One region of the Nonomuraea sp. NPDC005501 genome, then DNA from elsewhere that is predicted to be linked to it. Evidence: riboswitches for the same ligand, from Rfam matches in the RefSeq annotation. Region 1 holds a riboswitch; each other region holds the start of a gene.

Region 1 (2,258 bases):
TCCCGGCAGCGTTCTCGCCGGATTCGTCCTGTGGATACGGCGGCTGTCCGGTGCTCACCGTGTCACCTCGCTTCGAGAGTGCATGTAGCACATGTCAGGACACATGCCTGTGCTGCCCAACGTATCGACATAGGTATCAACAATCACCTTTCTCAGCGGTCAAGGTCGGCGTCACCGGATGTCAGATGGAGCAGCATGCGGGTGTTGCCCAGGGTGTTGGGCTTGACGTGCTCAAGGTCGAGGAACTCCGCCACACCCTCGTCGTACGAGGCCAGCAGCTCGGCGTAGACCTCCGGGGAGACCGGGGTGCCCTGGATCGGGCGGAACCCGTGGCGGGCGAAGAAGTCGACCTCGAACGTCAGGCAGAACACCCGGCTGAGCCCTAGATCCACCGCCGTGCGGGTCAGCGCGGCGACGATCCGGTGGCCGATGCCCAGCCCGCGGAAGGCGGGGTCCACGGCGACGGTCCGGATCTCGGCCAGATCCTCCCAGAGCACATGGAGGGCGCCACAGCCGACGACCTGGCCGCCGCGCTCGGCGACCCAGAACTCCTGCACGTCCTCGTACAGGGTGACCGTGGCCTTCTCCAGAAGGCGAGGACCGGCACCGGCGTAGGTGTCGACCAGGCGCCTGATCGTCCTGACATCCGACGTGCGGGCGCGGCGCACCACGATCTCGGTGTCAGGCACGGTGACTTCGGCGACCTGTTCCATGGGCATCCAGAGTACAGATCCCATTACGGCTCGTACCAAAATCCGCTCCGCCTACGGCATCCGACATGTCACTACCGTGCGCTCCCTGCGGGCAACGTACTGCTCAAGGCATGGCAAAGTAGACATAAAGTCGGACCGGCATCGGGTGACGCGTCGTCCACTCGTGACCCTTCGGTAGCGATACCTCTACAGAGTTGGCAGTTCTGGTTGAGCACGAACCCGAGGTGCACTAATGTCCAGCGACGATGTCACCCGCGCGACCCCCGCGCGGAGACGCGCCCAATCCCCGCAGGGGAGCCGGGGACCCGCCGGTGGCGAGCTCTCAGTGCCACCACATGGGGTGAATCCGAGCATCACGCTCGGTAGGGCTGCTCCGGCCCGAACCCGTCAGCTAACCCGGTAGGCGTCGAAGAGAGGAGCTGGTCGGTGAAGCGCACGCGCCGTCGCGGAAGGACGAGAGCGGGCCTGGATGCCCGCCCTCCGAAACAGGCGCTCCTGCGCCGTTTCGCCGTCCTGAGCGCCGCCGTCGTGGCGCTGGCGTTCGCGTTCCCGCCCGGGTCCGCCGCCGCCGACCCCGAGCCCTCCCTGAAGGAGCTGTCCAAGCGGGTCGAGGCGATGCACACCGAGATCGAGACGCTCAGCGAGCAGTACAACGGCTCGCGGGAGAAGCTCAAGACCGCCCGCAAGACCGCCGAGCAGGCCAGGAAGGTCCTGGCGACCAGCCAGGCCGACCTCGACGCCAAGCGCGCCAAGACGAGGCTGCTGGCCCAGCAGGAGTACATGACCGGCGGCTTCAGCCGCGCCATCGCCCTGATGGACGACGGCGACCCCGGCGCGTTCCTCAACCGGGCCGCCACCACCTACGCGCTGGCCCAGGAGGCCGGCGACGAGGTCAACCAGGTCGTCAAGGCCATGGAGACGGCCAAGCGGGCCCAGTCCGAGGCGAAGGCCCACATCGACGAGGTGGAGAAGCTCGTCACCGACCTCGACACGAAGCGCGACAAGATCGTGAAGCTGGTCGCCAAGGTGGAGAGCAACCTGTTCAGGCGGGCGATCGGCGAGGCGGGCCGCCCGGGCACGCCGGCCGTCCGCGTCGCCCTGCCGATCTCGGGCGCCGGCAAGGCCGCCGAGGCGGCCCGGTGGGCGCTCACACAGCAGCTCAAGCCGTACGTCTGGGGTGCCGAGGGGCCGAGCTCGTACGACTGCTCCGGCCTCGTCATGGCCGCCTACCAGCGGGTCGGCATCTCGCTGCCGCACTACACCGGCAGCCAGTGGACCGCCGGCCGGCACATCTCCAGGGACGAGCTGCGCCCCGGCGACCTGGTCTTCTTCTACGGCGACCTGCACCACGTCGGCATCTACATCGGCGGCAACATGATGGTCCACGCGCCGCGCACGGGTGACGTCGTCAGGGTGGCGTCGCTGGCCAACCGGCCGTTCGTGGGCGCCGTCCGCGTCGCCGACTGAATCTCGACGGGCCGCTCAGATGAGCTGGCGGCGGGCGGCCCAGGCGACTGCCTCGATGGCCGTGGCGACCCCGATGCG
Region 2 (2,258 bases), on a different contig from region 1:
CCTGGCCCGCGATGTCGGGCGCGCTGCCGTGGACCGGCTCGAACATGCTGGGCGCGGTGCGCTCGGGGTTGATGTTGCCGCTGGCGGCCAGGCCGATGCCGCCCGCGATCGCCGCGCCCAGGTCGGTGATGATGTCACCGAAGAGGTTGTCGGTGACGATCACGTCGAACCGCTCGGGCTGCGTGACGAAGAACATCGAGGCCGCGTCGATGTGACTGTAGTCGGTCGTGACCTCGGGGAACTCCTCGGCCACCCGGTTGACCGTGCGCTGCCAGAGGTCTCCGGCGTAGGTCAGCACGTTGGTCTTGTGGATGAGCGTGAGCTTCTTGCGCGGCCTCGACTGCGCCTTGGCGAAGGCGTAGCGCACCACGCGCTCCACGCCGTGGGCGGTGTTGAGCGACTCCTGGGTGGCGATCTCGTGCGGCGTGCCGCCGCGCATCACGCCGCCCGTGCCCGCGTACAGGCCCTCGGTGCCCTCGCGGATGACGATCATGTCGATGTCCTCGGCGCCGGCGCGGGCCAGCGGCGTCTCCACTCCCGGGTAGAGCTTGACCGGGCGCAGGTTGACGTAGTGGTCGAAGACGAAGCGCAGGCGCAGCAGCAGGTCGCGCTCCAGGATGCCCGGCGGCACGCTGGGGTCGCCGACGGCGCCGAGCAGGATCGCGTCGTAGCCGCGCAGCTCCTCCAGGACGGAGTCGGGCAGGGTCTCGCCGGTGCGGTGGTAGCGGGCGGCGCCGAGATCGTAGTGGGTGGCCTCGATCTTCGTGCCGACGGCTTCGAGCACCTTGAGCCCTTCGGTCACGACCTCGGTGCCGATGCCGTCCCCAGGGATCACTGCCAGGCGAATGTCGCGCGAATCCATGGCCGTACCCTACCGGCTCGTCTCGACTGCCGAACACACCATCTCACGTACCGGACATCCGTTTTGCCAGGTATTGCGGCCGTTTGACCGTTTCGTTAGAGTCCGTCGAGCCGAATCCGCGCAGCAGTTGCGTGGAGCCGGGGACCCATTCCCCTTTTCGGGGCGAATCGGCAGGTCACCGCCGTAGGGCCACTTCCAGGCCCGAGCCCGTCAGCTAACCCGGTAGGCCGTATGGAAGGACCTTCGTGTCTCGCATCGCCATGCTCGCCGCCGTCGCGACCGCAGGGGTCGCGCTCGCCGCCCCGGCCAGCGCCTCCCTCGCCTCCTCCCAGCCGTCGCGGCAAAGCACCCCCCTTCCCCCCACCTCTTCTGGAACGTTCCAGAACGCGTCCTCCTCGCTGCCGGGCAGCGTCAAGGAGGAGACCACGACGGCCCGCCTGACCTCGCCGATCGTCATGTTGACCGCGGCGGACGTCCAAGCCGCCCGCGACAAGAAGACCCCTCTCCCCGCCTGGAAACGGGCACTCAAGTTCGCCCTCGACAAACGCGGCACCCCGTACGTGTGGGGCGGCACCACCCGCAAGGGCTACGACTGCTCCGGCCTGACCTTGAAGGCCTACCAGCACGCCGGCATCCGGCTCCCCCGGACCGCGGCGGAGCAGTACCGGGCGTTCTCCCGGAAGATCTCCTGGAAGAACCTCAAGCCAGGGGACCTCGTCTTCTTCCACAACCTCGGGCACGTCGGGATGATCTCCAAGCCCGGGTACATGGTGCACTCCCCGCAGACGGGTGACGTGGTCAAGGTGGAGCGCCTGTCGGCCTGGCGCCGCGCCTCCTTCGTCGGCGCCGTCCGCCCGGACCCCAAGGGCGTCAAGGCGTGGGCCGCCATGAAGGCCGAGCGCAAGACCCCGGCCCCGGCCACCAACATCCCCGCGGCCACCATCCTGTGACACCCGTCAAGTGACGCCCATCCAGTGACACCTGTCCTGTGACCCACTGCCGGTAGGCCGGGCGCGACCGGCGGTCGCGCCCGGCCCACCGGCATGACGGGGATCAGGACAGGGTCAGGGACCGGCCGGCCGAGTCAGGAAACAGCCGGCCGAGTCAGGAGCAGCCGGGGAAGGTCAGCGCTGGTCGGCGGCCTGCGGGGCGCCGCCGTTGTCGCGGCGGTCCAGCGCGGTCTGCACGGCCTCGGCCGCCTCGTCGTCGCGCTCCTCGGCGCCGTTCCAGGAGTACATCTCATACATGTGGGTCATCTCGTTTCGCGGGGCGTCGTACAGACGGGAGTCGAATCCCGGCCGAGCATGAGCTCGCGGCACGGGAACACGGACCAGGCGATGGGACTGACGGCCGACGCGACGCCACACCGCGGCGGGTCGCCGGCCTGCCCTAACAG
Region 3 (2,258 bases), on a different contig from region 1:
CGGGCGGCGCCCCGCGTCCTGGCATCACGGTAGAGCCTCACCAGCGTGTCCTCCCCACGCCGCTCGGCGACGTACCGGCAGGCGAGCCACGCCTCCTGGTAGACCGCCGCCAGCCGGGCCGAGCCGGGCGCGAAATCGCCGGGCTCGGGCAGCCGGCGCGGCGGCCGCGACGCCCGGACCTCCGCGGCCAGCTCGGCGGCGGCCACAGGCACGCTCAGGCCGGCGTCGCGGTAGGCGACGTAGTCGGCGAATCCCTCGTACAGCCACGGCGGCAGCCCGCCGGTGCCGGCGGCGACGTGGGTGAGCTCGTGGGTGAGCACGACGTCGCGGCCGGTGGGGGTGAGGCGGTCGAACGTGCCGGGGACCACGACGACGCGGCTTCCGTCGGCCACGGCGGCCAGCCCCTCGACGTCCGCCACGCCGGCCAGGCGCGCGGCCTCGGCGGCGGAGGCGGGCACGAGCACGAGGGGCCGCACGGACACGCTGAGAACGCCGGAGACGCGCTCCGCCGCGGTGTCGGCCCGGCGCGCGAGATCCTGGAGCAGGCTCGGATCGGCCCGGTGTCCCAGCACGAGTGATCGGGCGCCCCGTGCCGCCCGCGTCTCGCCGGGCCACGGCTCGCCCCCTGTCCCGCCGAGCCCGACGGCACGATCCGCCTGAGCAGGCTCACGGGCCGGCGAGGACGCGGCGGCCAGCGCGAGCAGGGGCGCCACCCCCGCCAGCACGGCTCGACGACTCACCCGGGCGGACACGCTGTCCGATCGTACCCGGCCACCCGCCCGCTGTTCGTTCCCGAACGCGCGAAGACCCCGTCCCCAACCCGGGACGGGGTCTTCGTGCGTGCTCACAGGCCGGGACGTACCGCCCCCACGAACGACGACTTGCGCCATCCGCTGATCTTCTCGACGCGTACCGTCAGACCTGTCCGCGGCGAATGGACCATCTTGCCGTGGCCGACGTACATGCCCACGTGACCGAGCCCCCGGAAGAACATCAGGTCACCCGGCTGGAGGTTCTTCCAGGAGACCTTCTTCTTGATGCGTGCGTACTGGCTGTTCGTCACGCGGGGAATGCTCACGCCGGCCTTCTTCCAGGCGTACTGGACCAGTCCGGAGCAGTCGAACGCGCCAGGGCCGGTGCCGCCGTAACGGTACGGGTCACCGATCTGCGCCTTGGCGACGGCGACGGCCGCATGGGCCTTCGCCTGCTGCCGGACGGCCTTGGAGGCCTTCGCCGTCTTGCCGGCCGCCGTCTTCACGGACGCGGCGGCTGTGCCCGCCGAAACCGTGGAAAGACTGGCCGTGGTGCTCGTCGTCCCTGCCGCCTGGGCCGCCGGAGCATGGAGGACCAGACCTCCGGCCGTCACGGTCATGGTGAGAGCGACGCCGCTCAGGGCGATTCGGGACAGACGGGGGTTGTGCGAGTGGGTAGACAGGATTTCTCCTTGGATCTTCCACGAACGCCTACCGGGTTAGCTGACGGATTCGGGCCTGGAAGTCGCCCTACGGCGCGTTACGCGCCGATTCACCCCTGATCCCGCTCGGGATCGCTGGGTCCCCGGCTCCGTGCCTCCTGGCTGCACGGACTCGGCAGGCCACCACCGCAACAAGTACGGATATTTACGGCGGCGACCGATGGATTGCTATCTCGTCCACATCGGTGGGACCGATGTTGGTTCGCGGCGCCATGGCTTGTTCGCCGCGACGCCAGAAGTTACGCCGAGATGTCATGAAACGGCAAAGCGTGGGTCAAGCTGTAAAGATCGCCATAAGGTGTCAGTAAAGGGACGACTCCCAGCTAGCCACCATGATTCGTTACGCAAATGTGACTCTGCTCACACTTGACGAATCAGGCGCCTGTCAGGACTCTTTCGTCACATTTGTCAGGTTTGTCCCCGGCAGGACGGCAGGCCACGTGACCATGACCGGTCACGGACCGCTTCAGTTCTTCACTTGCGTTCCCGTCACGAGACGCGCGCACGGCCGCTACACTGCCTCGCCACAGCGAGGCAGTGTCTTCGGTTCAGAGTGAGAGGATGCGCCGCGTGGCGCGCTACGGGCGGATGGCGCCGACGAGGGCGCCGCCGTACGAGGAGAGGGTGGCGACCTTGACGACGTCGCCCGTCTGCGGCGCGTGAACGATCTGGCCGTTGCCCGCGTAGATGCTCACGTGGCCGAGTCCCGAGCTGAAGATGAGGTCCCCGGGCTGCAGCGCGTTCAGCGCCACCCTGCGCGAGGCGCCCCACGCCCACTGCTGCC

What was found. A riboswitch is a leader RNA that binds a small molecule or an ion and turns the genes downstream of it on or off. The one in region 1 is predicted to bind cyclic di-AMP.
Region 2: it holds a riboswitch for cyclic di-AMP, as region 1 does, so the genes downstream of both, ABZS51_RS14710 (C40 family peptidase) here and ABZS51_RS08040 (NlpC/P60 family protein) in region 1, are expected to answer to the same signal.
Region 3: it holds a riboswitch for cyclic di-AMP, as region 1 does, so the genes downstream of both, ABZS51_RS29765 (C40 family peptidase) here and ABZS51_RS08040 (NlpC/P60 family protein) in region 1, are expected to answer to the same signal.

The regions. Positions count from the first base shown of each region.
Region 1 covers NZ_JBEXDT010000009.1:108,767-111,024, forward strand. The annotation lists gene ABZS51_RS08030 (RDD family protein) at 1-58, opposite strand, end outside; gene ABZS51_RS08035 (amino-acid N-acetyltransferase) at 153-713, opposite strand; cyclic di-AMP (ydaO/yuaA leader) riboswitch at 980-1,134, shown strand; gene ABZS51_RS08040 (NlpC/P60 family protein) at 1,140-2,180, shown strand; gene ABZS51_RS08045 (LuxR C-terminal-related transcriptional regulator) at 2,196-2,258, opposite strand, start outside.
Region 2 covers NZ_JBEXDT010000023.1:82,636-84,893, reverse strand. The annotation lists gene ABZS51_RS14715 (3-isopropylmalate dehydrogenase) at 1-862, opposite strand, end outside; cyclic di-AMP (ydaO/yuaA leader) riboswitch at 961-1,106, shown strand; gene ABZS51_RS14710 (C40 family peptidase) at 1,108-1,812, shown strand; gene ABZS51_RS14705 (hypothetical protein) at 1,987-2,109, opposite strand.
Region 3 covers NZ_JBEXDT010000073.1:1,783-4,040, forward strand. The annotation lists gene ABZS51_RS29760 (hypothetical protein) at 1-752, opposite strand, end outside; gene ABZS51_RS29765 (C40 family peptidase) at 845-1,258, opposite strand; cyclic di-AMP (ydaO/yuaA leader) riboswitch at 1,446-1,602, opposite strand; gene ABZS51_RS29770 (NlpC/P60 family protein) at 2,053-2,258, opposite strand, start outside.